DNA from 2 places in the Paenibacillus sp. Z6-24 genome. Region 2 is predicted to be linked to the other one. Evidence: a T-box and tRNA genes for the amino acid it is inferred to sense, from the RefSeq annotation. Region 2 holds a T-box; the other holds one or more tRNA genes.
What was found. A T-box is a leader RNA that pairs with one kind of tRNA and senses whether it is charged. The one in region 2 lies ahead of trpS (tryptophan--tRNA ligase), so its partner is inferred to be a tRNA-Trp.
Positions count from the first base shown of each region.

Region 1 (15,114 bases), 1.5 Mb from region 2:
CTGCTGCTCGGCGGCGCGGCTTCACCTCTTGTCGGCCTCGGCAGCGGATTAACCGCGGTACCCATGAGCCTGGTGATCTTTGGCGCGGAAGTGCTGGCTGTACTGAGCTTTGTCGTACTGGTTCGACGTCAACAGCAGTAAGCTGTCTGCTGGCATAAGCAAGCAATCGGCAACGCTGGTACCAGCCGTAAGCACACAGTAGGCAATGCATGCTGATGCAAGCAGTGAATAAAACAGGATAGCACCAGCATGTTGATCCGAATTGAATATAACACTGCTTCCATAGCTGCTGGATGCGGCTGGATATGAATAACGGGTAAATTAAAAACACCGTAGAGACAGAAGAACGCTCCTCTGTTTCTGCGGTGTTTTCTATTTTCAAATATTAGCACAGTGGTTATTCTACAGTCTCCGCTGACGCATCGCCTCAAACAGCAAAATCGTCGAGGCCATCGCCGCGTTCAGTGATTCGGCCTGTCCCTGCATCGGGATCAGGATATGCTCGTCCACCATGGCTGCTGTAGACTCGGAGATCCCTTTCCCTTCATTGCCGATTACAATCCAGGCGCCACTGCCAAAATTATACGTATAGCATGACTTCTCCGCCTGCAGCGACGTGCTTAGCAGCACAGCGCCCTGCTCTTTGGCAGCAGTCAGGATGTCCTGCAGATTGCCTTCCAACACCGGCAGATGGAACAGGGAACCCATCGTGGAACGAATCGTTTTGGGATTGTACAGATCGGCACAGCCTTGTCCAAGTATTACACCAGCCGCTCCCGAAGCATCCGCACTGCGGATAATCGTGCCGACATTACCTGGGTCCTGCACACCATCCAGTACGATTACGATTCCTTTCGGCACTGTCAGAATCGATTGCAGCAGCGCATTACGCTTGTATACAATTGCAAATACCGGCTGCGGTGTCCGGGTATCTGTACATTTGGCCAGCACCGCCTCTGAGACGGCTACATACTGAGCCCCGCCTGAATACGAAGCGATATCCGCCTGCAGTTCTGCCGGTATCCCTTTCTCCGTATCATAGACGATATACTGAATATCCCAGTCGCTGCGCAGTGCTTCGCTGACCAGATGGATGCCTTCGATAATGAACTTTTCCTGCTTGTCCCGGTGCTTTTTCTCCAGCAGTTGGGCCCACTCTTTTACACGTGCATTTTGCGTCGATAGAATTTCCATTAGTTTTCCAGATCCATTTCCATTTTGATCAGATCGTGCTTCTGGCCGACAATGACCAGTATATCCTCGGCTTTGAGCCGCTCTTCCGGCGCCGGCGCGATATTCATATGACTATTACGTTTGATCGCCATTACGTTGCAACTGTAGCGGGCTCGGATGTTCAGCTCGATCAGGTTATGACCAACCATGGAGTCGGTCGCTCTCATTTCGACAATACTGTAATCGTCGGACAACTCAATATAATCCAGCACATTCGGTGAGGTCAGATGATGAGCTACGCGAACCCCCATATCCCGCTCCGGGAAAATGACCTTGTCTGCTCCGATCCGCTGTACCACTTTGCCGTGCAGCTCATTCTGCGCTTTGACCAGAATCATCGGAATCTCCATTTCTTTCAAAATGAGTGTCGTCAGAATGCTCGCCTGAATATCTTCACCAATCGCTACCACAACCACGTCAAAATTACGCAGACCGAGCGCCCGCAGCGCTTCCTCATCCGTCGAATCCGCGACTACCGCCTGTGTTGCAATATGGGACACTTCCTGTACGCGATGTTCATCTGAATCGATCGCCAATACGTCAAATCCCATTTCACTCAGTGTCTTTGCAATACTGGAACCAAAACGGCCGATTCCAATAACCGCATACTGCCTTCTAGCCATAATCTACCTCCAGCACATTCATTAAAATACCAATATCCACTACAGTTATTTACATTCGCTGACTATTATTCGTTTAAATTGTAACAGATGCCATAAACAAATGCAGATTGCTGAATAGGAATATCTTCTGTATTCAACAATCTGCATATTCAACTTATATTAATACATGATTGGCTTCTTATGGAGCGGTCTGCAGGAACTGCGCATCCGGATTTTTCTCTACGGCTGTACGCATGGCATATTCATTTTCGAACAGTACAACATGATTTCCTTTTTTATCCTTAACCAGTGTCGAGTTGATCCGGAACTTGGATGGATCCAGATTGTCGGCGACGATCCAGCGTGCAAACTGGAATGGCATCCGCTGCAGCTGTACATCCACGCCATACTCATTTTTCATCCGGTATTCGAATACCTCAAACTGCAGCTGTCCGACCACGCCCAGAATCGTATCATCAAAGCTGACGGTGTTAAATACCTGGATGGTACCTTCTTCGGTCAGCTGATCGATTCCTTTTTGATACTGCTTATATTTCAGAGCATTCTTGGCAGTCACTTTGGCAAAGATCTCCGGAGAGAAAGTAGGCAGCTCGTCAAAAACAATGCTGCTGCCTTCACTCAGAGAATCCCCGATACGGAAAATACCTGGATCGAACAGACCGACGATATCGCCCGGATAAGCTGTCTGTACGATATCACGGTCCTGTGCGAGGAATTGCTGCGGCTGAGCCAGTTTGATATCTTTGCCGACACGTACATGCTTGACGCTCATGCCGCGTTCAAACTTGCCGGATACGACACGCAGGAATGCAATCCGGTCACGGTGAGCCGGGTTCATATTCGCCTGAATCTTGAATACATAACCGCTGAATTTCTCATTGGTCGGTTCAATCAGCCCTGCTGTACTGCGGCGCGGTTCCGGCTTCGGTGCCAGTTCCAGGAAGTTCTCCAGGAAAGTCTGCAGTCCAAAGTTATTGATCGCACTGCCGAAGAAGATCGGAGTCAGTTCACCCTTGAGTACTTTTTCATAATCAAAAGGATCGCCTGCCACATCGAGAAGTTCGATATCCTGACCCAGCTGATCATACAGGAAATCACCAGCCATCTCCTTGATGATTGGATCACGGTAATCTTCCACCTTTTTCACTTCGATTGTAGAATGGTCATCGCCCTGGAACAGTTCGACCTGATTTTTCATACGGTCATAGACGCCACACAACTCACGTCCCATGCCAATCGGCCAGTTCATCGGTACCGAGCGAATACCCAGTACCTGCTCCAGCTCTTCCATCAGATCGAATGGACTGCGTCCTTCACGGTCGAGTTTATTAATAAATGTGAAAATAGGAATCCCACGCTGTGCACAAACTTGGAACAATTTAATCGTCTGTGCCTCGACCCCTTTGGCTACGTCAATCAGCATGACTGCCGCATCTGCTGCAGTTAATGTACGGTAGGTGTCTTCACTGAAATCCTGGTGACCCGGTGTATCCAGAATGTTGATCCGGTGACCATTATAATCAAATTGCATAACGGAAGAAGTAACCGAGATACCCCGCTGCTTTTCAATTTCCATCCAGTCACTTGTCGCGTGTTTGCTTGCTTTACGCGCTTTGACTGTTCCCGCCAGACGAATGGCGCCACCAAACAGCAGCAGCTTCTCCGTCAAAGTCGTTTTACCCGCATCCGGGTGAGAGATAATCGCAAACGTTCTGCGTTTGTCGACTTCCTGCTGTAGTTCTTTATCTATCATTTTACTCATTATCATTTTCCCTTCATCACTTGAATAGACTGTACTTATTGTAGCATATCCACAGCAAAAACACTCTTATGTCATACCAACATAAGAGTGTTTATTCGATAAAAGACGCTTCTTTTATTGTATTCCATCCAGACTGGAGTGTCTATACGTATCCTGCAATCAGGAAAGGTTTAAAGCAGCCTACTCGATGAATGGATGTAATCTGACTGCTCCATTTCGCTGACCATACAGAACCGTTTCATTCCACTCGCTTGCGTAACTTTAGCGGCTGTTCGCCTGCCAGATTACGTCATCCTCATCCTGTCCATTAACGGGCCACCAGTGAAACCCATCCCGCTGGAGCAGCTGATGTGTCTCTTCCGGTCCCCAGGAACCGGCTGGATAGGTTTTCACATCCGATGGATGCTGCTTCCAGGCCCGATCAATATGATCAATAAAACTCCAGGCTGCTGCCACTTCATCCCAGCGGGTAAAATAGGTGGAATCGCCCTGTGCCGCATCTTCCAGCAGACGCTCGTATGCTTCCGGTGAGTTGATACCGATCATGCAGCTTTGACAAAATTCCATCGCCAGCGGCTGAATTTCCGAATCGGAACCCGGCTTTTTGGCATTAATCTTAATGTAAATGCCTTCCATTGGATTAACCCGGATGACGAGCAGATTGGGTTCGAGGTTATGCCGCTGACCCAGATATACATTGGTTGGCGTACGCTTAAACTCCACGATGATTTCCGTGGTTTTTACCGGCAGGCGCTTACCTGTTCGGATATAGAAAGGCACACCCGCCCAGCGGAAATTATCTACCAATACTTTCGCCGAGAAATACGTTTCTGTATTTGATTCGGGATCTACCTTATCTTCTTCACGGTAGCCCGGCAATTCCTTGCCTTTGGCGGAACCAGCAGTGTACTGGGCACGGACAACATTCTTGTCTACTTCTTCTGCCGTTAGATAAGGTCGCAGCGAGCGCAGTACTTTTACTTTCTCATCATGGATATCTTCCGGCAGCAGACGGCTTGGCGGTTCCATGGCGATCATCGCCAGCATCTGCAGCATATGGTTCTGTCCCATATCCCGCAGCGCTCCGGAATGATCATAATAGCCTCCACGCTCTTCGACACCTACGGTTTCACTGAGCGTAATCTGTACATTCGCAATATGCTGATTATTCCAGAGCGGCTCAAAGAAGGCATTACCAAATCGGATCACTTCAATGTTCTGAACCATTTCCTTGCCCAGGTAATGATCAATCCGGAAAATCTCATCTTCTGCAAATACCTGCGCCAACTCGGTATTGAGCTTGCGCGCCGATTCCAGATCATAGCCAAACGGCTTCTCAATAACCAGACGATTCCAGCCCTGTCCATCCATCATACCGCCTTCACGCAGATTCAGTGATACGCTGCCGAACAGCTCCGGTGCCAACGCCAGGAAGAACAGGCGGTTACCCGGGATGCTAAACTTCTGCTCCAGCACTTCGGTCTGCTCCCGCAGTTCACGGAAACCGGCGACATTATTAATATCCAGGGATTTATATTCAAAATGTTCCGCAAATTTGTTCCAATCCTCACCAGGCTGGACTTTATAGCGGCAGAACTCATCAATCGAATCATGCACATTATTACGGAATTCTTCATTCGTACGCGGGCGGCGAGCTACACCGATAACCGCAAAATCTTCTGCCAGCTTTCCTTCACGATACAAGCTGTAGATGGCAGGAAATAATTTACGACTGGCCAGATCGCCAGTGGCTCCGAAAATAAAAAATACTGCACTCGGTGCCTGTAATGTCTCAACGTCAACAATTGGGTTCTCTGTCATGGCTCCTCCACTTCCTATGTAAATTTTTGTTTTAACGCAAACAGATGCTGGACAAAAATCACTTGTGTAGAATGATGCTCATGATGCTTCATACGCACAGTATACCTGATATTACCGGCAAAGCCCAAAGGACCCTTTTTAACCGGAAAATTACAGATCGACTGTTCTTGCCTGAACCGCTTTATAAAGGAAAAATCTCCCGCACATCTGCACTCAGGCAAACGTATTTTACCATAATTACCCGGATTGGCACTATCTAACCACTCATAAAAAGTACTTATAATCGTTAAAAACAAAACTGATAAACGAGTCTGTTTATAAATTTATCAACATATGAATATAGCAGTTTCACTCAGCCAATCCATTTTTATAAGCATAAATAGCCGCCTGGGTACGATCTTCTACCCCCAGCTTGGCCAGCAGATTGGTTACGTGGAATTTGACCGTTTTAATCCCAATAATCAGCTCATCCGCAATATCCTGATTGGATTTACCCTGAGCGAGCAGACGCAGTACATCCATCTCCCGCTCGGTTAACTGCTCATGAAGCGCACGTTCAACCGGTTCACGGAAACGGCTCATCATTTTGGAAGCTACCTGGGATTCCAGTACGGACTGTCCTCTGGCTGCTGCCCGGATCGCATCGGCAATCTCGCTCGCCCGTGACGTTTTCAGCAAATAGCTAAAAGCCCCCGCTTCAATAACGGGATACATTTTCTCATCATCCAGATAACTGGTCAGTACGATGACTTTGCACTGCGGGTGAATCTCCAGTACCCGACGCGTCGCTTCAATGCCGTCCATTCCGTCCATCACCAGATCCATCAGTACGACATCCGGGTTGTATTCCTGCGCGAGCCGGATACCATCCGCACCGTTACTTGCTTCCCCGACGACTTCAATACCGTCTTCCGTATCCAGTACCGCAGCCAGTCCGATTCGTACCATTTCATGATCGTCCACAAGCAGCACCTTGATCAGTTCACTGTTATCCATCTTATTATGTCCACCTGCTTTCTTCTGTATTCAAAGTCACGATCGGGACGACAATCTCAATTCGTGTTCCTTTGCCAGGAGCGGTAATATACTGAATCGTTCCGCCAATTTCATTAATCCGTTCCCTCATGGTAGACAGTCCATAGGAAGTCTGTTTGGTGTCATCGAGCTCAAAGCCAATGCCATCATCCCGGAGGGTAACCCGTACCGAATCCGTTTTTTGGACAATCCGGATCTCCATCCGGCTGGCTTTGGCATGACGAAGGGTGTTTGATAGTGCTTCCTGGACAATACGGAACAGATGATTCTCGACCCCTTTCAGCAAGCGTACATCCTCATCCATCTCCAAAGCAATTTCCATCGGAATCTTGGCCTGCAGCTCCTGTACGAGTTCCTGTATGCCTTCATATAACCGTTTGCCTTCCAGATAAACCGGACGCAGGTGCAACAGCAGCGCTCTCATTTCCGATTGCGCAACAGAAGACATTTCCTCAATCAATTCCACCTGACGTTTGGCCCGCTGCAGATCTTTGTCAAAAGTACGTCCTACCGCTGTCGCAGTCATGGATATTGCGAAAAGCTGTTGGGATACCGCATCATGCAGTTCACGCGCCAGACGCTGCCTTTCTTCAATAATAGCAGATATTCTGGCCTGTTCCGCCAGCTGTGCATTATTGGTGGATAGACGCTGAAGACTTGAGATCTGATCGCCCCACTTTTTGCCGATCCGGTCCATCTGTTCACCAAGGCGTGCCCATTCGTCACTTCCCCATTCAGGAGCGGATTGTGACCAACTGCCCTTTTCCCACATTAGCAGCGTATCCCGCAGCTTGCCCAGACGCATTTTCAGACGCAGTGCCTGGTATAATCCGTACAGAATCCCCACAGTAAGTACAGGAATCAAAAGTGCTATACCGGTGCGTAAAACAGCTTCCCATGTATAATCGATCATCAGATGCTCCGACGTATAGAGTACATACACGACAACGATTAATAAAAGGACTGCCAGCAGCACTCCCTCACTCATACTGCGGATAATAATATCCGCAGACTTCTTATTTCTCATACGCCGGTCCCCCACTTCGATCATGACCTACACCTACACCTACACCTACACCTACACCTACACCTACACCTACACCTACACCTACACCTACACCTACACCTACTATTTTAAATGGGTTTACGCAGACAAGCGAATATTTAAATCTCCAGCCACATAGAAAATGACCAGCTTCACTCGCTGTGTACTATTCATATAATTGGCCGATTTCCATTGTACACGGTTGAGCACACCCTGACGGCGTTCAATTCCGGCGTGATAATCGGGATTAAAATCAATCTGTCCAAATAACAAATGAGCTTCAATCTCCACACCATACTCCTCTGGAATTGTAAAATCAAGATCACCAATCAGTCCATGAAAATACAGTACGGTATCCGCTTCTTCTGCCAACGCGAGAGACAGGTCACAATCAATATCACCGATCGCATGCCAGGAGCTGGTACTGCGCATCATCCATGGATCACGGTTATGCTGAAGCGTTTTAATAAAATTCTGCTGGGAATGATGCTTTTGTCCCCGATGAGCTTTATTGGCACGTACATAAAAGATACCGAGCGAGATCAGGCCAATGCCAAGCACCAACGCCAGATGATCCAGCAGAAGTAATCCTGCTCCCGTCCCGAGACAAATATAGCCTCTGCGCATATTTCCGTGACGAAGTCCGGTTACGCCAATTAGCAGCAAAAGAAGAGCGACAATCGTAAAAAATCCAATATATGGTCCCAGCAAGACAAGCATTCCGACTCCGATCAGCATCACAGCAAAAGCTTCTCTTTTTCTACTCATGTCGCACCTCCTTTACCGCTAATAGTAGTGGAAAAGCCATACGGCATGCATGAGACACACGCTGTATGGCTTAGCCTTTCCTAGCATATCATATTATTCGCTTGCCGACTAACTGTATCTCTGGGCGTTTAGCAATTAGTGCCGAGATGACTCATCTGCCGGGCTTGCACTGGATTCAATTGTTTTCGGAGCGGAAGAACCGGACAGCTTGTTTTTCAGCAGGTTCAGCTGCTCATCCACTTTCATTTGTTTCTCTGCTTGTTCGGCACTGATATATGGAGTGTTATAGCCGGAGCTGTAAGGTACACGCATAACATCCGCTTCTGCTTCCAACTGCATAATTTTCTCTTCCATACGGCTGAATCCGAGGGATGCGCCGCCTTTATCGATCGAATTTACAGAGCTCATTTGAGACATTTGTTTTTTGGCTTTGGCCATTTGAGCACGGGATACCAGCTCATTGCGCTTGTTGCGCATTTTGTAGAACTCGTCTTTCATTTCATGCAGCTGCTGCATCAGATCGCTCACCTGGGTTTTAGCCTGTGCATGCATATCGCCATATTCGGTATATTTCTGATCGAAGTAAATTTTCTCTTCCAGCAGCTTGCGAGCCACTTCTTCCTGACCGTTTTTCAGAGCTGCGGTAGCCTGGCTTTCACGCTGTACAGCCATACGGCCTGCTTCTTCCACACGCTGCTTCATACGACGCTCGTTAGCCATTTGCTTGGCAACAGTAACCTCTGCCTGATGAATTTCAGCCTCCATATCACGCAGATACTGGTTAAGCATCACAATTGGATCTTCCACCTTGTCCAGTAATTCATTCACCGATGCCTTTGTCATATCTTTCAATCTTTTAAATACTCCCATGTTAACGTTCTCCCTTCTCGATTTGAGCAATTTTTTTACGTAATTCTTCAACTTCTTTACGAAGTGCTTTTTTCTCGATATCTTCCATCATGGAGTCCAGATCAGCCTTCTTACGGCCAACCGGATCCGGCTGTTCATATGGTGGGCGATTTTTGCCAAAGTCACGCGAATTGCTTTTATGTGGAGCATCATACATATTGGGCTCATAGGCATTCTGGGAAGTTCCCCAGTACCCGCCATATGTGTGACGCGGACCATAACGATCTTCAGGCTGCTGATCATAGGGACCATATTCAAATGGGCGATAAGCTGGTGGTTCTTTCGGTACGATGAATATAGCGACCAGATAAATCAGGATCGTAGATCCCCCGGTAAACGGAATGCTGAGAATAAATAATACTCTGAGCAGGGTAGGGTTAATCTGAAAATATTCTGCCAGTCCTCCGGTTAAACCGGTAAGAATCCGGTCATGTGCCGAGCGGTATAACTTTGGGCGCATCGATTATCCCTCCTTCCGTTCATCATCCAGCTTGCGTCTCAGACGTTCCAGCTCTTCATCAAGAGCCGTACTGCTGGTGCCGGATGGATAATGATCCATCTGACGTACATCTCTCATCGCTTTTGCTTCCATCTCCCAATCAGAGATGCGGTCTTCCAAACGTCCAAAGGAAGGTGGATTGTTCTGCATCGTACCACCAAAGCGGCGATTCATCTGCTGCTGAAGACGTAGAGTCTCCATTCGTGCATAATAGTACTCCCGCTTGCTGTAGACTGCCTGATATTCAGACTTAAGCGTATTCAGCTGGTATTCAATCTCGCTCAGCGCTTCTTTGTTTTTCTGCAGCAGATCGTTATATTGGTTTTCCTTTTCTTCGTACATTACTTTTTCCTGCAGAGCCATCCGGGCCAAATCTTCTTCCTCTGCCTTTAGAGCCAGCATAGCCTGCTCTTCACGCTTTTTGCGCATGGAAGATGCTTTCTCCACATGCTGGTGCAGCTGGCGTGTATGCTGCGCTATATTGTTGTACAGTTTCTCTGCCTCGTTGATTTCCTGACGTGTATCCAGCAGAAACTGATCAATTAATCTTACCGGGTCCTGGCTTTGTTCCAGCTTTTCATTCAAAGTGGCTACGGTAATATCCCGTATACGTTTAAACATATTCATGATATTAGTGCTCCCTCCTTTACGTGCTCAATCAAGCGGTACACTGCAGTTGTTGACCAGCTTTAGTTCCAGACTTTCAGTTCCACAACTTTCATCCTCGCCAACATATTCCACTTTGTACTCATAAGATGTCTATCATTATAAGATGAATACAACAGTATATATTTATTTATCGTAAAGTGTTTTAAGCTTTATTAGCAACTTACCCATTCGCTCTAGGTAGGACACGACTAAGCTGCTAATTAAAACGTTTGACGGCGATTTTTTAGAAGAGTAATACCCCAGACCACCAATGCTATTCCAAGGACGGGACCGATAAGAAAGGACAATTTTGAAAAAAGGATACAAGCTCCGATGATGCTCAGTACAATTCCCAATACTTTTCTTCCACTTTGAAGAGCATAGTAACCGAGGATCAGCATTGCTACCGGAATCAGCAGCCCAATCAGTTCCCCCATCAGACTATGTACTACAGGGAAGAACTTGCCGAATACCATCAGAATACCTACTGCGATTAATGCTACCGCTGCGATACTTTTACGATTGATATTCATTCCATTCACCTCCTTCTCTTTGAGTTTGAAAAGCTTGAGTACTTCCGCCAACTACTATTTACTATCATCCATAATTAATTGGGCAGTTCACCAGTTAATTGCTACCGGTTACTGTCAGGCTGACTCGCTTTGCCTTATAGTTACATTCTAATAGAATAAACTGCTGTCTGAAATGGACTGAGGATGGTATTTTATCCTAGACCTAAGGCGGGGCTAACTCTGGACCGACGCCTTATATAGAGCTTTCCGCTTATAATCCACCTATTCTTCCACTTCAAATACTCATGCTTCATAATTCATATCCCACACTCTATACTTTGTACTCTCTACTCTTTACTTCACACTTCACACTTCACACTTCACACTTCACACTTCACACTTCACACTTCACACTTCACACTTCACACTTCACACTTCACAGAATAATTATACGCTACTAGAAAAAGATATAACGAAAAAGCCTGGTATAACTGCTATAATAGCAGTTATACCAGGCTTTTCACTTCCTGATGAAAAACGCGCCCTAAGAGATTCGAACTCCTGACCTTTTGATTCGTAGTCAAACGCTCTATCCAGCTGAGCTAAGGGCGCTCAAAATAAAATACTGGAGGCGCCACCCAGATTCGAACTGGGGATAAAGCTTTTGCAGAGCTGTGCCTTACCACTTGGCTATGGCGCCGTATGAAATTAAAATGGAGCGGACGACGGGAATCGAACCCGCGACCCTCGCCTTGGCAAGGCGATGCTCTACCGCTGAGCCACGTCCGCTCATTTGCAAAAAATGGCTGGGGATATAGGATTCGAACCTATGCGTGACGGAGTCAAAGTCCGTTGCCTTACCGCTTGGCTAATCCCCAATATTGAAAATAAAAAGGGCGATCGACGGGAATTGAACCCGCGAATGTCGGATTCACAGTCCGATGCGTTAACCCCTTCGCCACGACCGCCATGCTATAAAATATATACTAAAATTAAAATAATTGGCAGGGGCAGCAGGAATTGAACCCACACCAACGGTTTTGGAGACCGTTGTTCTACCTTTAAACTATGCCCCTATAACTGGTGGAGGCTGATGGATTCGAACCACCGAACTCAGAGAGAACAGATTTACAGTCTGCTGCGTTTGGCCACTTCGCTAAGCCTCCATAGTGGTGCCGGCGAGAGGATTCGAACCCCCGACCTACTGATTACAAGTCAGTTGCTCTACCAACTGAGCTACACCGGCATAAAACTATTAGTTATTCAATTAATGGTGGCTCGGGACGGAATCGAACCGCCGACACGAGGATTTTCAGTCCTCTGCTCTACCGACTGAGCTACCGAGCCGTAGCTTAATGTATTGCTTCGTGTCGACTCTTCTACTCTAGTTCACTTTACAATTAACAAGTAGTGAGTGGATACTAAAAATGGCGGAACCGACGGGATTTGAACCCGCGATCTCCTGCGTGACAGGCAGGCATGTTAACCCCTACACCACGGTTCCAAAACTATTGCGGGGACAGGATTTGAACCTGTGACCTTCGGGTTATGAGCCCGACGAGCTACCGGACTGCTCCACCCCGCGTCATCATGCAAAAAGTATCTATGGTGGAGACTGAGGGGATCGAACCCCCGACCCTCTGCTTGTAAGGCAGATGCTCTCCCAGCTGAGCTAAGTCTCCATGGGACACAAGAGTGATTGTAACATGCTTATTAAGTTAATGTCAAACACATTCACTTATTATGTACAATTCATCTCTATATGAAGTAAAACAATGACCCGTAGGGGATTCGAACCCCTGTTACCTCCGTGAAAGGGAGGTGTCTTAACCCCTTGACCAACGGGCCTTACTATTTATAGAAGAAATATGGCGGAGAGAGAGGGATTCGAACCCTCGAGACGCTTGTGACGCCTACACGATTTCCAATCGTGCTCCTTCGGCCAACTCGGACACCTCTCCATATGGCTCCCCGAACAGGACTCGAACCTGTGACAACTCGATTAACAGTCGAGTGCTCTACCAACTGAGCTATCAGGGAATAATACCCGCTCTCTTCGAGCGGAAGTCTTGCTTGTTTTCGCTTGGCAACGTCCTACTCTCCCAGGACCCTGCGGTCCAAGTACCATCGGCGCTGGAGGGCTTAACGGTCGTGTTCGGGATGGGTACGTGTGGAACCCCTCCGCCATCATCACCAAACGTCTTGCCTTGCAGGTGTTGATCACCTGAAAACTGAATCCGAAACGAAACCTCGCTGCTTTAGAAGCTTTTTGGATAAGCCCTCGACCGATTAGTATTGGTCAGCTCCATGCATTGCTGCACTTCCACCCCCAACCTATCTACCTCGTCGTCTTCAAGGGGTCTTACTAATTGGGAAATCTCATCTTGAGGGGGGCTTCACGCTTAGATGCTTTCAGCGCTTATCCCTTCCGCACGTAGCTACCCAGCGATGCTCCTGGCGGAACAACTGGTACACCAGCGGTGCGTCCATCCCGGTCCTCTCGTACTAAGGACAGCTCCTCTCAAATTTCCTACGCCCACGACAGATAGGGACCGAACTGTCTCACGACGTTCTGAACCCAGCTCGCGTACCGCTTTAATGGGCGAACAGCCCAACCCTTGGGACCTACTTCAGCCCCAGGATGCGATGAGCCGACATCGAGGTGCCAAACCTCCCCGTCGATGTGGACTCTTGGGGGAGATAAGCCTGTTATCCCCAGGGTAGCTTTTATCCGTTGAGCGATGGCCCTTCCATGCGGTACCACCGGATCACTAAGCCCGACTTTCGTCCCTGCTCGACTTGTAGGTCTCGCAGTCAAGCTCCCTTATGCCTTTACACTCTTCGAATGATTTCCAACCATTCTGAGGGAACCTTAGGGCGCCTCCGTTACATTTTAGGAGGCGACCGCCCCAGTCAAACTGCCCACCTGACACGGTCCCTGTACCGGATTACGGTACCAGGTTAGAACTCAGATGCGATCAGGGTGGTATCCCAACGGCGCCTCCAAGGAAGCTTGCGCTCCCTCTTCGTAGGCTCCCACCTATCCTGTACAAATCGCACCCCAGTTCAATATCAAGCTGCAGTAAAGCTCCATGGGGTCTTTCCGTCTTGTCGCGGGTAACCTGCATCTTCACAGGTATTAAAATTTCACCGGATCTCTCGTTGAGACAGCGCCCAAATCGTTACGCCATTCGTGCGGGTCAGAATTTACCTGACAAGGAATTTCGCTACCTTAGGACCGTTATAGTTACGGCCGCCGTTTACTGGGGCTTCGGTTCATAGCTTCGCTTGCGCTAACCACTCCCCTTAACCTTCCAGCACCGGGCAGGCGTCAGCCCGTATACTTCGCCTTGCGGCTTCGCACAGACCTGTGTTTTTGCTAAACAGTCGCTTGGGCCTTTTCACTGCGGCCCCCTCGTGCTATTCACACTACCGGGGCACCCCTTCTCCCGAAGTTACGGGGTCATTTTGCCGAGTTCCTTAACGAGAGTTCTTCCGCGCGCCTTAGAATTCTCTTCTCGCCCACCTGTGTCGGTTTGCGGTACGGGCACCTGCTTCCTGGCTAGAGGCTTTTCTTGGCAGTGTGAGATCATGACCTTCGCTACTGTAATTTTCGCTCCCCATCACAGCCTGGCCTTAGAGTGTGCGGATTTACCTACACACAAGCCTCACTGCTTGGACGGACATCCATCAGTCCGCGTCACTACCCTCCTGCGTCACCCCATTGCTCATAACGGCTTTCGGTGGTACAGGAATTTCAACCTGTTGTCCGTCGACTACGCCTTTCGGCCTCGCCTTAGGTCCCGACTTACCCTGAGAGGACGAGCCTTCCTCAGGAACCCTTGGGCTTTCGGCGGATCAGATTCTCACTGATCTTTTCGTTACTCATACCGGCATTCTCACTTGAATTCTGTCCAGCGCTCCTTACGGTACACCTTCAACCTAAATTCAACGCTCCCCTACCCCTGATGCATTGCATCAAGCCATAGCTTCGGTGGTGTGTTTAGCCCCGTTACATTTTCGGCGCAGAGTCACTCGACCAGTGAGCTATTACGCACTCTTTCAATGGTGGCTGCTTCTAAGCCAACATCCTGGTTGTCTAAGCAACTCCACATCCTTTCCCACTTAACACACACTTGGGGACCTTAGCTGATGGTCTGGGCTGTTTCCCTTTTGACAATGGACCTTAGCACCCACTGTCTGACTCCCGGAATAAAGTCTGCGGCATTCGGAGTTTGACTGAACTTGGTAACCCTTGC
Region 1 is NZ_CP096398.1:975,615-990,728, reverse strand. Features, by position in the region: gene M1D61_RS04465 (multidrug effflux MFS transporter) at 1-141, shown strand, start outside; gene M1D61_RS04460 (TrmH family RNA methyltransferase) at 403-1,194, opposite strand; gene M1D61_RS04455 (potassium channel family protein) at 1,194-1,856, opposite strand; gene M1D61_RS04450 (peptide chain release factor 3) at 2,035-3,618, opposite strand; gene zwf (glucose-6-phosphate dehydrogenase) at 3,880-5,439, opposite strand; gene M1D61_RS04440 (response regulator) at 5,788-6,435, opposite strand; gene M1D61_RS04435 (sensor histidine kinase) at 6,440-7,501, opposite strand; gene liaF (cell wall-active antibiotics response protein LiaF) at 7,619-8,287, opposite strand; gene M1D61_RS04425 (PspA/IM30 family protein) at 8,423-9,157, opposite strand; gene M1D61_RS04420 (PspC domain-containing protein) at 9,159-9,656, opposite strand; gene M1D61_RS04415 (PspA/IM30 family protein) at 9,660-10,322, opposite strand; gene M1D61_RS04410 (hypothetical protein) at 10,565-10,876, opposite strand; tRNA gene M1D61_RS04405 (tRNA-Arg) at 11,394-11,467, opposite strand; tRNA gene M1D61_RS04400 (tRNA-Cys) at 11,482-11,555, opposite strand; tRNA gene M1D61_RS04395 (tRNA-Gly) at 11,570-11,644, opposite strand; tRNA gene M1D61_RS04390 (tRNA-Gln) at 11,659-11,733, opposite strand; tRNA gene M1D61_RS04385 (tRNA-His) at 11,751-11,823, opposite strand; tRNA gene M1D61_RS04380 (tRNA-Trp) at 11,858-11,931, opposite strand; tRNA gene M1D61_RS04375 (tRNA-Tyr) at 11,937-12,021, opposite strand; tRNA gene M1D61_RS04370 (tRNA-Thr) at 12,026-12,101, opposite strand; tRNA gene M1D61_RS04365 (tRNA-Phe) at 12,127-12,202, opposite strand; tRNA gene M1D61_RS04360 (tRNA-Asp) at 12,284-12,359, opposite strand; tRNA gene M1D61_RS04355 (tRNA-Met) at 12,367-12,440, opposite strand; tRNA gene M1D61_RS04350 (tRNA-Val) at 12,462-12,537, opposite strand; tRNA gene M1D61_RS04345 (tRNA-Glu) at 12,632-12,703, opposite strand; tRNA gene M1D61_RS04340 (tRNA-Ser) at 12,725-12,816, opposite strand; tRNA gene M1D61_RS04335 (tRNA-Asn) at 12,820-12,895, opposite strand; rRNA gene rrf (5S ribosomal RNA) at 12,937-13,053, opposite strand; rRNA gene M1D61_RS04325 (23S ribosomal RNA) at 13,125-15,114, opposite strand, start outside.
Region 1: it encodes a tRNA-Trp, which carries the amino acid that the T-box ahead of trpS (tryptophan--tRNA ligase) is inferred to sense. The anticodon was not compared.

Region 2 (15,114 bases):
TGTTTACATGTGTTGGTATTAACCCGGAGACCCTGCATCTGCGAGGGCAGCTGGAGGCACTCGAGCAGTCACTGCAATCTCCTCAGACTGTAGGCATCAAGCTGTATGCCGGGTACTACCATTACAATGTCGGCGATGCCATCTATGATCCGGTCTACCGTCTGGCTCATCAGTATGAACTGCCGATCGTAATTCACGGCGGACTGACCTATGCCGATGGCGGACTGCTCAAATATTCGCATCCGCTGTCGATGGAAGAGACGTTCCTGAAGCACCGGGAGCTGACCTTTATGCTCTGTCATCTCGGTGATCCATGGGTGATGGATACAGCGGCACTTCTGGAAAAGAACCCGAACCTGTACGCCGATCTGTCCGGCTGGATCGTAGGTGACAAGGCCAAAGTACAGCGCCTGATGGGCGAACAGACGTATGTCGATCATTTCCGCCGTGCGATCGTATTTGCGGAAAAGTACGACCGACTCGTATTCGGCACCGACTGGCCGCTGGTACCGCTGGATGCGTATATTATGTTTGTGAAAAGTCTGATCCCCGAGCAGCACTGGGAAGATGTGTTTTACAACAATGCATTGAGAGTGTTTCCGAGATTGAGGCAGTGGGCGGAAGAAAGAGCAGTATAGAAAACTATGAATAAAGCGAAAAGGACTGGCTGCAAAAGCTCGAGAGCCTCAGCTTGATTCGTCCATTATAATAGTGATTAAATATACATCATTGAAGATATCCACAAAACAAAACCTGTTCTCTGAAGAGAACAGGTTTTTTATACTTTAGATACTAACGCCATCAAGATCGCTATTTATATGCTGCAATAAAAAATAGGGGCATTATATCTTTTTTTGATTTATCGACTGCTAAGGTGCTGTCTGGCGAAGCGGATACAGGAATGGGGATAGAATTAGAATGTGACTACTTTGCTTTGCTAACTTGAATTTCTAAGATACTCTTGACAAAACCTATATAAAGCGATATATTTTCTTGGGACTAATAGTAATTATTACGAATAAAATAAATCGTTCTATTAATACAATTATTAGAGAACCTGTCATCAAGAGAGTAAATTATTGACTTCGATTATAAATCGTAATGATTACTATATATAGCATATCAATATTAAAGGAGATTTACTCATGAAAAGCGATAAAACACTATTCCCTATCCTCTCCCTATCATTTATTCTGATCCTGGCCGGCTGCGGAGGTGGCAAAGAAGCAACTCAGCCTGCAAAGAGCACTTCTCCCCCTGCCAATACAGCCAAACTTGATATTAAAACTACCTTTTATCCCATGTACGATTTTACACGTAATGTAGCCGGGGAATATGGCAATGTTGAGAATCTGGTGCCAACAGGGGTAGAGCCCCATGACTGGGAGCCGACAGCGAAAGATCTGGCAGAAATAACTGACGCAGATGTTCTGGTCTACAATGGGGCCGGTATGGAAGATTGGATAGATCAGGTAAAGGAAAGTGCTACCGGCGGTCATCTAACGACAGTTGAAGCAAGTCAGGGCATTAATATTTCAGAAGAAACCGAAGCAGAACATGAGCATAACCATTCCGCAGAGCACGAAGAACATTCTCCGGCAGACCATGAACACCATTCGGACGAAGAAACCAAGCATCACGACCACGATCATGGCGGACTGGACCCACATGTATGGTTATCGCCGGCTCTGGCTGTGCAGGAAGTTCGCAATATCGAAGCTGCTCTCTCCAAAGCAGCTCCCGAACACAAAGACAATTTTAAGAGAAATGCAGATGCCTATATCGCCAAGTTGGAATCACTGGATCAGGAATTTAAAACAGAATTACAGAATACCAAAAGAAAAGATTTCATTACCCAGCATGCCGCCTTCGGATATCTGGCGAAGGAATACGGATTAACCCAGGTACCTATCGCAGGATTGTCTCCGGATCAGGAACCATCGGCAGAGCAAATGGCCGAGATTGTGAATTTCGCCAAAGAACATAACATCAAGACCATCTTCTTCGAGACTCTTGCATCTACCAGTGTTGCAGAAGCAATCGCTAATGAAATTGGTGCCAAATCCGATGTACTTAATCCGATCGAAGGGCTGACCAAGGAAGAAATGGCTCAGGGTGCGGATTATATCAGTGTAATGAAACAGAATCTAACCGCTCTCAAAAAGGCACTTAATGAATAGTATGTGCTCGGTATATCGGTGGAGACCTCGTTTTAACATGAGGTCTTTTCATTTTTATGCTGAGAAATACTAAAGGAAGAAGGTTATGGTTTTTAGTTAGACTGCGAAGAATAGTTATTAAATACCCATTAAAAAAACAGCGCATAATATAAATTATACGCTGTTTTTGTTTTAAAGCATTTACATAGTGATATTAGACCACTTATCCACCTTGTAATTAGCAATTTTTATACATAAATATCCAATTAATCTTCATTTATCTATTGGGCTGTTTTCCGGAATTTTGACTGCGGAGATTTTGCCGGCGGTCTGGATCAGGAAATGGGTTTCGGCGTTCAGGGTCGCGTTGAAGAAATTGGATTCAAAAAGAGAGACTCCCAGCCGCTGACCATTTTGCCGATTCAGGAAATATACATTTTCATCCATCAGAGCAACTGCCAATACATCTTTGCTAAAATCGACCCGGTAAATTGGTGTGTAGAAACTGTACGATGCTGCCGGTTTGGAACCGGATGGTGCATCGAGCGGAATGCGGAATAATCCCCATTGTCGATCATCATAATTAATAGTCGTTCTAATATAAAAGTCCCCATCATAATAATCGACGTTGAAACTCCATCCAAATCTCGAGTCATTTTTGATTGAATAATTGAAAGTCTGGACGGGTTGGCCGGTCTGAAGATCAAGCTTGTCTATATGGACTGTATCACTCTTGCTTTTACTGGATGTGTACTTCTGGCTATAAATATAACCATTCTGGATGGTCAGCACTTTTTCGTATTTGGCCGTTGTTTTCCAGAGCAGTCGGCCATTTTTGCTGTCCAAAGCATATAGAGGGATGCTGTGTTCATAAATTGAACGACCTGGAGTAGCAATGATAATTGATGAGCTGCTCTGTTCCACGTAATAACCCGCTTTGGAGGTAGTGTGATTTTGCCATTTTAACTTTCCGCTGGTGCGATCAAATGCAGTTAATGCTGCCGAATCTCCGGTGATCACAAGATTTTCTTGTATACGAATGTTTTGAGGAATGGATTTCTTTTTGATATTCAAATGAGGGATGCTGGATTTCCAGAGTGTTTTTCCGGTTTTCTGGTCGAGTCTGTATAATACATTTTGTTTGTTAATCACATACAGGGAAGTTGTATCTGCTGTCGGAGGAGCGGCCATCGTTACCGGAACGGTCCATTTTGTTTTTCCGCTTGTCACTTCAGTGGCGGCAATTTTCTCTTTTAGCTTGTAATAGACACGCCCATTGGCATAGGTGCTCACTTCCTCGTCAACGCCATACTTGGGCTTGCGAATCGTTTTCTCCCAATCGGGAGTTAGTGTGTGGAAAGTAGCGGCCTGCTGTGGTTGACTAACGACTTGTTCTGCGGCATTTACTGGAGTTCCGTGAGTCCAGACGAGTGATGCCGCGCCGAGTGCAGCCGTAAGCAGGAGGGGGAGTGATATTTCCCGCAGGGATGAATAGCATCTGTTCATATGAATACTCCTTAAGGATAAATTTGGTATAAATATATAGACGATTCGGATTTTGGTTTTGTTGCTTGAGCACACCTCTTTTAAGTTTACATAATATTAATTATGTTTATTTTATGTTTTAAAGCTAAGTTGATATATAATTCACGTGTGGTTTTATACAAAAATTTCCAGATAACAGATTAGCATATACAATGATTGTACATCCCCAATATACAAATTCACGATACCTACCGAACCTTTTTGCTCCTGAAAGCATATACATTTTAAAAAGGAGGAGCACCCATTGAATGAATCCATATCCAGAGAGCAGGCACAACAGCTGTTCGAAGAGCATTTTGACTACATATTTCGTATCGCTCTGGTCATGACCCGCTCCCGGGTATTGGCAAACGAGATGATTCGAGGGTTCGCACCATTTACGGACCATAATCCTCATCCCAAGCCGAAAAGCACTACGATCAAGATACCGCTTCATTGGGAGCGGAAAGAGCAACCAGAACCAGAGCGCCAGCCGAAAACCCGTAGAAAGGATAACGAACGATAATATATCAGTTTGCGCAGTACTTAGTGTTTTATATCCCATAACCATGATGGCACCCAGCCAGTGAATCGATAGTAGATTTACTGGCTGTTATTTTATAAATTACTAACCAGTATCTTATACGACAAAATCAAAATTAATTAAAATAACATAATAATTGTTATGTAAACTAATTGGTTTAACTGAAAATGCGCCACCGAATCTTTTTGTGCCAACAAATTCATCTTGTTCCTGATTTATCCAATCCTATTGTAAAATAATTCTTGCCATTCCTGCGTTATTCGCTAAAATAAGATCCATTATACGTCACCCCATATCAAAGCTATGAATAGAAGGAGTAGCTGAGCGGAATTGTCCAAGCGAGCCGGCGGTTGGTGAGAGGTCCGGTACATGGAAGCTTAGTGAATGGGTCTATTCGCTTCAATTTGAACACCATAATGGATGGTTAGTAGGCATTGACGGCATCCCTCCGTTACCTCGGGGAGACCTGTTAGTCGTTGTGACAGGGTAGAGAGCGGCCTTATGGCCGTATTCGGGTGGTACCGCGGAGAGCAAGCACTTCGTCCCTTTTTATAGGGGATGGAGTGCTTTTTTTGCGTTCCGGGCGCTTGTTAGAGGAGACGGATATACACTATCCAGGGAGGAATACACATGCAACGTATTTTATCAGGCATCAAACCAAGCGGGGATCTCAATATTGGCGGTTATGGAGGAGCATTGAGCCAGTTTGTGAAGTATCAGCATGAATATGAGAGTTTCTTTTTTGTTCCGGACCTGCATGCCGTAACAGTCTATCAGGACCCGGCAGAATTGCATCAGCGCTCACGGGAGATCGCCGCTTATTACATCGCTGCCGGCATCGATCCGCAGAAATCTGCTATTTTCCTGCAATCCCGGGTCAGTGCCCACGCTCAGATGGGATGGTTGATGGAGACTCAGGTGCATTTTGGAGAGCTGAATAGAATGACACAGTTCAAAGAAAAGGCAGAGGGCAAGGAAGGTGTCAGTTCGGCGCTATTTACCTATCCGGCATTGATGGCAGCGGATATACTGCTGTATCAGGCGACCCATGTGCCTGTCGGCGACGATCAGAAGCAGCATCTGGAGATGACCCGCGATCTGGCGGAGCGTTTTAACAGCCGGTATGGACAGACCTTTACCCTGCCCGAGCCGATTACTCCGGAGATCGGCAGCCGGATCATGAGCCTGGACGATCCTTCCCGGAAAATGAGTAAAAGTAACCCCAATTTGAACAGTTATATTCTGCTGCAGGATTCACCGGAAATCATTCGCAAAAAATTGTCACGGGCGGTGACGGACTCGGAAGGAATGGTGCGGTATGACTGGGAGCACAAACCGGCTGTCAGCAATCTGATCGAAATCTATGCCGTATTTACAGATGAGTCTACAGATGTGATTGAACAGCGATATGCAGGACAGGGATACGGGATGTTCAAGCAGGAACTAGCCGATGTGGTTATAGCCAAGCTGGAACCTATGCAGCAGCGCTTCCGCGAGATTGTTGGCAGTTCCGAACTGGATATCATTCTGCGTCAGGGCGCCGAAAAGGCTGCGACTGCAGCCAATAGCACATTGCGCAAAGCTTCGGAAGCGATGGGGTTTGTTGTGTTTGCATAGATGTATCGCTGCCTGTAAAACAAGGCGGTTAGCCTTCACGAATCTGCCTCCAGGCTATCAAGTGGCTGCATTGCGGGTAAAGAACATAAAGAAAGGCTTTACATTTCATAATCCTTACCTTCCTCGCAAGAGGATCGTATTACTGCAAACACAAGAATAGCACAAGGAGGTTTTAATGATGGGCTTCAATCTTAACGATCTCAAAGGTCTACTTAACAATAAAGGTGAAGGTGGCAATTCAACCGGCGGAATCATGGGCATGCTGGGCAAACTGCCGCTCGATCAGATTATTCAAAAGCTGCCGCTCGACAAACTGCTAACCCCGGAATTTATGCAAAAGCATACTCCGTTCCAATCGATCGGCGAGCTGCTTCAGAAAACAGGGCTTGGCTCGACTACCGACTCTCCGGAGAAGGTCAAAGAGGTGCCTACCGACCAGATGGACAACCAGGTCAGCCAGAATACGCAGTTCGGTTCCCTGCAGCAAATGCTGCAAAAAGCGGCTGAGTTCTATGCTGCACGCAAAGGCGGACAGTAACTCTGCATAAATGGCGACTGCTGCCATTCAGCATATCGTATAGATAGATTGGCTGTGCAGACAATGGCATGATGGCAAACAAGAATATGGGCGAATCATAAAAAAAGCGGCTGTCTCTTCTAAAGGACAGCCGCTTTGCTGTATGCACATTATGGATATAAGGGCATAATACAGAGACATTAATCACCATACTGCACACAGCATTTTGTTATCTGCCATTATCAATCCGGGAATTGAGCACGGCCCGGTACAATATACGCACTGGATGTGCCGCTTTCCGGCAGGGCGGGAATAGTATCCGTAACGACTTTGCCGCGAATATCGGTAATGCGAACCGGCAGAGGATTGGCACCGAGCTGCTCACCGACAAAGTGGTTATAATCCATCTTCGGCAGGCTTACCCAGCTGCCGTTCTTTTGTACTTCCAGCTTCATGACCGGATATTTGTGGTTTCTGACTTGAATGGCCGCCCACCAGCGGGAACTGCCTTCCTTGATCCGGTAGCTGAAATTACCGCTGATCGGCGCTTTGACCACTTTCCACTGGATATCAATTTTGCCTTTGGACATGTCACCAATCTTGGCAAATGCATTAGGTGAGAGATCCAGTGCACCGCTGGCTCCTTCCGGGTACAGATCGGTTACATAGACGACCGTTTTGCCTTTGGGGCCCTGTACTTCCAGATAAGCGCCTGCCAATGCCGCTTTGACGCCGCCATAGTTCATCTGGGTCGGGTTGAGCGCGGTAATCTCCATATTCGCCGGGATCGGATCGAGCAGTACAGCGCCGCCGGAATAACCGGAGCCGGTATAGGTGGCATAGCCCTTGTATGTATCATTCCAGGCTGCCGAGGCGGGAAGTGCGAACAGGACCAGACTCAGAGTGACCATCATGCCGAACATACTCCATTTGCGGGGTGCAGACCATTTCATCAATAGAATCCTCCAGATTTTAGTATGCGGAAGACCGCCTGCCGCACAATACTTTTGCATAGAATGGTTTACGATTCACAAAAGTATTGCAAAAATATATAGGTAGACGACTGCCGTTAACAATGTACTATATATTTACTCATAACACAATAAATGAAGATCTAACAAAATAAGAAACTTTGTGTCTGCATATCAAAAAGCAGAGTGGATAGAAGGCCATTCATTATTTTACAAAGGAAAGCTTTTATTTTTACATTCATATGATATGTTAGGAACGATGAGGATTTTGATACAGAAACTGGAGGATTATACGAATGAAGCAATGGAAAAAGAAAGTCAGTCTGAGTGCAGCAGCAGTTATGGTTGCCTCGGCAATAGCTCCCACAGGAGCAGATCTATCCGGGAGTGCCTATGCACAGCAGCTGCAGACAGAAATGTCGGCTGCTCAGGAGGAAACCCGAACATTCACTGTACAGACAGTGCCTTCGGTATCTGTTAGCGCCGATACTTACACGCTATCCGCGATCAGACAGCAGAGCACTGGCAGCAGGGTGACGGCACGGGGATGGATTACATACAGGGAAGATACAGGGAGCAATTACAGCAATCTGTATATCCAGGATGGAAGCGCTGGCATCGTTATCCGCGGTCAGAACCTGCCGGGTGAGCCGGGCCAGGAGATCGAGACGACCGGCAAGCTCAGTGAATACCGCAAGCTGCTGCAGATCGAAGCCGCCGCAGCTGATACATATATTCGGGTGCAGACCCCTCAGAGCGTATCCGCACATCCGATTACAGCAGATGATTTTACGGCTGATAACCCTTATGAAGGACAGCTCGTCCGGATTCATCAGGTAACTGTAACCGGGAAAAGCAGCAACAATTATACCCTTCAGGACAGCAGCGGAAGCTTCACCGTCTACAGCAAGAGTCCATGGCTGACCGTAGGACAATCCTATGATTCCATTACCGGTGTCGTGTCACAGTATAATGACAGCATTCAGCTGATTCCGCGATCTGCAGAAGACATCGCCGGAGGTACGCCTCCGGTTGTGGAAGCACCGGTGAAGCTGGCGATTCACGATATTCAGGGCGCCTCCCAGCGTTCCCCTTATGAAGGGCAGGAAGTGCGCGAAGTCGAGGGCATCGTCACCATGGTCAAAGGAAAAACGATCTTCTATATGCAGACCGAAGATGCACTGGCCGACCAGGATGATCGTACCTCGGAAGCGATCATGGTCTACAAATCCGCTCATGGCATGAAGGTAGGCGACCGGGTCAGCGTGGATGGAACGGTCAAAGAATATAAGGAGACAGGCTACAGCGACGCAGATGATCTGACCACCACCGAGATTGCCGCCTCTTCGATCACACGTCTGGCCGAGAATCAGCCGCTGCCGCAACCCGTTGTTATTGGCAAGGGGGGCCGGACGATTCCGGGACAGATTGCTTCTCCTCAGGGACTGGTATCCTTTGACCCGTCATCCTACAGCATTGATCTGTACGAGAGTCTGGAAGGCATGCGGGTTCAGCTTAATAATGCGAGTATTATTGGACCGTATACGTATGAGATTCCGGTGACTGTGGATCGGGAAGAGAGCCGCAGTGTTACACCCGCAGGCGGCCTGGTAATTGCGAATAATCAGTTTAACCCGAATCGTCTGCTGATCGGGGAGAAGCCTAAGCAGCCGGTGAAAACAGGTGACCGGTTCGATGGTCCGCTCTACGGGATTATGAGTTACAGCTACAGCAACTTCAAAATTTTGCCAGAAAATGGCCTGCCCCCGATTATTAGCAGTGGACTGAAGCGGGAAGTATCCGCGCTGTATAACGGTACCGAGCAGCTGACGATCGCTTCCTTTAATGTAGAGAACTTCTGGGATGATCCTGCCAACCGGGAGAAGACAGAGCGGATTGCCCGCAATGTCACCGAGAATCTGCATACCCCGGATATTATCGGACTAATGGAAGTACAGGATAACAACGGGGAAAAGGATGACGGAACCACCGATGCCAGCGCAAGCTTTGCCGCGCTGATCCGCGAGATTCAGGAAGCGGGTGGTCCGGAATACCGGTATACCAGCATTACTCCGCAAAACAATGAAGACGGCGGAGCTCCTGGCGGTAATATCCGGGTCGGCTTCCTGTACAATCCGGCGCGTGTCACACTGGCCGATGCTCCGGGAGGAGCGGGAGACTCGGTTACTGCCGTTACTTATGGTCCGCAGGGATTAACCCATAACCCGGGACGCATCGAGCCGGGCAATGAAGCATTTGCTCATTCCCGCAAATCGCTGGCTGCCCAGTTCGTCTTCAATGGACAGCAGGTGATTGTGGTAGCGAATCATTTCAATTCCAAAGGTGGAGACCAGGCGCTGTACGGAGCTGCACAGCCGCCCCAGCGGATCAGTGAAGTGCAGCGTGCCAAGCAGGCGACCCTGCTGAATTCGTTCGTTAAAAATACGCTGGCCCAGAACAGTAATGCTAATATCGTATTGGTCGGTGACTTTAACGACTATCAATTCTCCAATACGCTGCAGATTCTCAAAGGCAGTGAATTGACGAATATGGTGGATACCCTGCCTGAGAATGAGCGTTATTCCTATGTGTATGAAGGCAATTCACAGACATTGGATCATATTCTGATGACTACAGGGCTGGCGTCCCGTGCCCAGCTGGATATTGTCCATCTCAATGCGGACTTTATGGAAGCGGATGGACGGGTCAGCGACCATGACCCACTGCTGACACGGATTGATTTCTCCCGCCACTCCGATAAGAAAGACGATAAAAACCATTCGGGCCGTATTCCGGGTAATGGCTCTGGAAGTAACGGCAGCTCAGGATCAGGTGGCGGCAGTACTGCACCAGCTGCTCCAATCTCACCGACTCCAGTTCCGGTAAATGCTCTGCCGACAGCAGAAGCATCATCCGCTGATGGCACGGTATCCAGCTGGTCGATGACACCTGCGATGAGTCAGGAGACCGGCAGCGGAACGGTTGCGGGATCAGTGCTGAATGCTTCATCAACAGCAGCGATGCTCGCGCAGGCAGGCGAGGCAAGTACGCTCCGTATCCGTATCCAGCCGGCACAGACTGCTGATCGGTATCGCCTGGAATGGCAGCCGGAAGCAAGGCAGGCACTAACCGCCCAGAATAATATTAAGCAAATTGCCATCGCTACTCCGGTAGGTACCTATGAAGTACCGGTATCCTGGCTGCAATCGTCCGGTACGGGTCAAGAACGACTCGTATTGGAAATGTCAGCAGCGAGTGCAGCCATGCAGCAGGCACGGAATAACGGCTATTCGGCACGTGCTGCCGTCGAGTACAGCCTGTATACGCTGGACGGCAATAATGCCAGACAACCGGTACAGCAGATGGACCGTTATATCCAGCGTTCCATGCAGGTGGATGGCCTTGTCTCCACAGACCGGATCGCAGTCGTACGGATCGAAACGGGCTCAGACGGTGCTGTAACGTACACTCCTGTTCCCTTCATCGTACAGAATGGAGCGGTAACGCTATTCAGCCGTAGCAACAGCACCTATGCAGTCATTGATTCGGCTGTTCAGCTGAAAGATCTCGCTGGCCACTGGGCACAGACCGATATTCAGCAGCTGGCCGATCAGCGTATAGTCACCGGTACAGCGCAGGGTGCTTTCCGTCCGAATATCTCTATTACCCGCGCCGAAATGGCGGCTTTACTGGTAAGGACGCTCGGATTAACTGCTATTGATAACAGCAGCACTACCTTTAACGATGTAAATAGCTCGGCCTGGTATGCGGATAGCGTAGGTACCGCTGCAGCAGCAGGACTGATCCAGGGAGATGCCAAGGGACAATTTCGCCCGAACGCCACAATAACCCGTGAAGAGATGGCCGTCTTGCTGGAGAGAGCATTATCCTACTCCGGTGTGACAGTCGCCGAGAATACCAGCAGCCGTCTAACCGACCGTAATCAAGCAGCACAATGGGCAAGGCCGGCGATCGACCGTCTGAGCGCCTCAAAACTGCTGAACGGCAATACTGCCGGACAATTCCAGCCGAAAAAGAAACTAACCCGCTCAGAAAGTGCAGTCATTCTCAACCGATTGCTGGATCAGCTGACCGGTTCTACCAACTGATTGACCACATTATCTAAACAAACCACATCCAAAAGCGCACCTCCCGAGCCTGAGCAAGGTCGGGAAGTGCGCTTTTTCTATTACCGCCAAAACAGCTCTGTGGACGTGATATCACACATAAATGATGCTTGTTATCATCTTAAACCTTTGCTATATGGCACAATTTGTACATTTCAGTTCTAAAAGTCCATCTCTAGACGGAGAAAATGACCAAAACAATTCATCCTGAAAGCCGATTTGTAGAGTCAGGAATTGTAATAACATGATAGCAGACAGACCATCCTGAATCACGAGGAGAGGATCAGGTTGAAATCTATTGAAAATACCGATTATGCCAAGGATGATCATTCACTCAGGAATACCATCCAGTGCTACTTTTATATCGAATCATTGTCTCTTGTATGGGCTGCAGATAGCGGAATAGAATCTGATCCGACAGAATCACTCACAATTACCGAAGAATTTGAAGATGAACAGCAGCAGGTAGAGGAAGAGCTGGAATATTTAAATTCATGGGAACGTATGCTGGAGTTTATATAAACGATCCTGATTTGCCGAAACAGTTAAGGGTAGACTGGTAGGGTTGTAAACATAACACTCCAACGATACGGCTCAATGATCCTATGTTTTGTTTACATAATTATAATTACGTATACAAATAGCGTATATTCATTCCAATCTTCTATTCATTCTTAAAATATAAAATAAATCCAGAGGAGGAATTATAATGGGATTTAATCTGCATAACTTAAAAGGTCTGTTCGATACGAAAAATAAAGGTGTGATCACTACAGGTGCAAATGGAATCATGGACATGCTGAACAAACTGCCCCTGGACAAAATTATCCAGAAATTGCCGCTGGAAAAGCTGCTAACTCCGGAATTCATGCAAAAATACACGTCGTTTAAATCTGTGGGCGAAATGCTGCAAAAAATGGGGCTTGGCTCCAACAACGATTCTGCCAATCAGGTGATGCTTGTACCGAAGGATAAAATGGACAATCAGCTGAGTCAGAACACCCAGTTCAGTTCGCTCCAGCAGATGCTGCAAAAAGCCGCAGAATTCTATGCTTCCCGCAAAGCCGGCAGCAAATAAATGTCTGTGGATTGTTGCAAAGCGAACTTTTTAACTTGAAAAGGGAGTAAAGCAATCAAAGAAAATCATATATATTCTGTCCTTTAGTTAACATATATTTTATTATGTAAACTAAGGTGAGAAAATATAGTTCATTCTCTAGAACTAGCCTTCAAGCATTGGCATCATTTTTCCAGCTATTCTCATAAAGCAGGTTAATTAAAAGAACCACAAAGCTTTACACTATTTCACCAGTAACTGGCGAAAAGTGTGAAGCTTTTTTTATGTATAATTTGTCGGAATTTCTTTTAACAGCATGATTGAAAAGCATTCCTGACTGTCTGGGTACTGCTAAATAGCTTTACTCTCCTTTTGCACAAAACAACTGTAATTTTATGGTTATAATAGCGTTTTCATGGGTAATAATCGGAGCAGAATCGTACAAAGCATGTCACATACCAACTTGTAAAGGCAGGGTTCCCAGTGAAAGGTGATTTGTTGATTGTAGGCGGTAAAGAAGATAAGACAGGTGCCAAGGAAATTCTTCAACGGTTTGTGGAAATGGCTGGCGGTCAGCAGGCAGTGATCGGCATTCTGACAACAGCGACTCAATATCCCCAGGAGCTTGGCAAGGAGTATAGCGAGCTGTTCCAGTCGCTGGGTTGCGATAAAACGATATTATTTCATCTAAACACCCGCGAAAGTGCAGAGCACGATAGTCTGACCGGGCAGCTGCAGGAGTGTACCGGCTTGTTCATCACAGGCGGTGATCAAGTGCGACTGACCAGTATTCTCGGAGGGACGCTTTTCTATGAACAGCTTCGCCATCGCTGGGGTCATGAAGGGATGCCGATTGGAGGTACCAGTGCAGGCGCTGCAGTCATGAGTTGTCATATGATCATGGCGGCTACCGAGACGGATGATGAGTATATTGTGGAAATGGGAGCTGGCTTCTGCTTTGTGGAAGATGTGATCATTGATCAGCACTTTTCCCAGCGCGCGAGGTTCGGTCGTCTCATGACAGCGATTGCCCATAATCCGCAGGTCATGGGCATTGGTATTGATGAAAATACCGCTATTGAAGTTACAGATGATGGTGGATGTTTTACCGTACTCGGAGAGCATTCCGTCACGGTGTTCGATGGCAAAAAGCTGGATTTCGTAGATACGACGAATCACGGAGACAATCAGAATATCACACTCTCCGGAGTTCGTCTGCACTCGCTGGCAGCCGGCTATACCTTCGATCTCAAAAACCGCAAATTGATTACTACCTTCCTGGAGGAGGAACAACATCATGAGTAACTTCATTGAAATTAACAAAATCCGCTACTGGTCGGGTCCCAATCAGTATAATCTCAAACCGACGATGTGGGTGGAACTGAATATTGGGGATCTGGAGCATCAGCCATCCCATCAGCTGCCCGGCTTCAATGAAGCGTTGCTCTCCGTCCTGCCCTCCCTGCATACCCACACCTGCTCACGAGGGTATGAAGGCGGCTTTGTGGAGCGGCTGTATGAAGGCACCTGGATAGGGCATATTATTGAACATATTACTTTGGAGATTCAGCATCTGGCCGGAATCCCGGTTCGGCGCGGCAAGACCATCACCGGCTCCACTCCCGGCATCTACTATGTCACCTTTGATTACCAGGAAAAGGAATCGGGTCGGACGGCATTCGAGGCAGCTGTTGAGATTGTGGAAGCGATTCTGGCAGGGAAGACGGACATTCATGCCGAGCCGCACATCAGCCGGGTATCCGAGCTGTATTTTAACAACAAGCTGGGCCCAAGTACGGAAGCGATCTATAATGCGGCTGTAGCGCGCCGTATTCCTGTTGAACGGATCGGGACAGACAGTACTCTTCGTCTCGGGACAGGAATCCGCCAGAAAAGCGTACAGGCTACCGTAACCAGTCAGACCTCCTATCTGGCTGTAGAAAACAGCTGTGATAAGGAAATGACCAAGCATCTGCTCGAAGCGGCCGGCCTGCCGGTTCCGCAGGGAACAGTCATCGGCACCCGCTCGGAACTGGTCAAAGCAGTGATGAATCTGGGATTCCCGCTGGTACTGAAGCCTGCAAACGGACGTCAAGGACAGGGTGTGATGACCAACCTTCAGTCCATACTTCAGCTGGAGCAGGCGTACAACTTCGTGTCCCGGGAATTTCCGGAATATACGGAGTATATTGTGGAGCGCTATTTTACCGGCAATGACTACCGGTTTACGGTAGTTGGCGGCAAGCTGGTCGCTGCCAGTCTGCGTCAGCCGCCTGCGGTAACCGGTGATGGCGTATCCACCATTCGTCAGCTGATTGCGATCGAGAACACCAATCCGCTGCGCGGCTCAGGACATGAGAAGCCGATGAGCGAGATACCCATCGAACAGGCGGAGTGCTTCCTGAGCCAGGCTTCCATTTCGCTGGATGATGTACTCCCCGCTGGTGAGACACTGTGTGTGATGAGCAGTGCCAATCTGTCTACGGGCGGCTCAGCAGAAGATATAACCGATCAGGTGCATCCTTCGTATGAGCGTCTGGCTATAGAAGCTGCAGAAGCGATCGGATTGGATGTAGCAGGAGTGGATATTATCAGTCC
Region 2 is NZ_CP096398.1:2,453,905-2,469,018, forward strand. Features, by position in the region: gene M1D61_RS10795 (amidohydrolase family protein) at 1-638, shown strand, start outside; gene M1D61_RS10800 (metal ABC transporter substrate-binding protein) at 1,146-2,180, shown strand; gene M1D61_RS10805 (outer membrane protein assembly factor BamB family protein) at 2,433-3,665, opposite strand; gene M1D61_RS10810 (hypothetical protein) at 3,949-4,209, shown strand; T-box leader at 4,522-4,777, shown strand; gene trpS (tryptophan--tRNA ligase) at 4,858-5,844, shown strand; gene M1D61_RS10820 (hypothetical protein) at 6,020-6,382, shown strand; gene M1D61_RS10825 (expansin EXLX1 family cellulose-binding protein) at 6,604-7,284, opposite strand; gene M1D61_RS10830 (S-layer homology domain-containing protein) at 7,629-11,441, shown strand; gene M1D61_RS10835 (hypothetical protein) at 11,748-11,981, shown strand; gene M1D61_RS10840 (hypothetical protein) at 12,169-12,537, shown strand; gene M1D61_RS10845 (cyanophycinase) at 13,000-13,821, shown strand; gene cphA (cyanophycin synthetase) at 13,814-15,114, shown strand, end outside.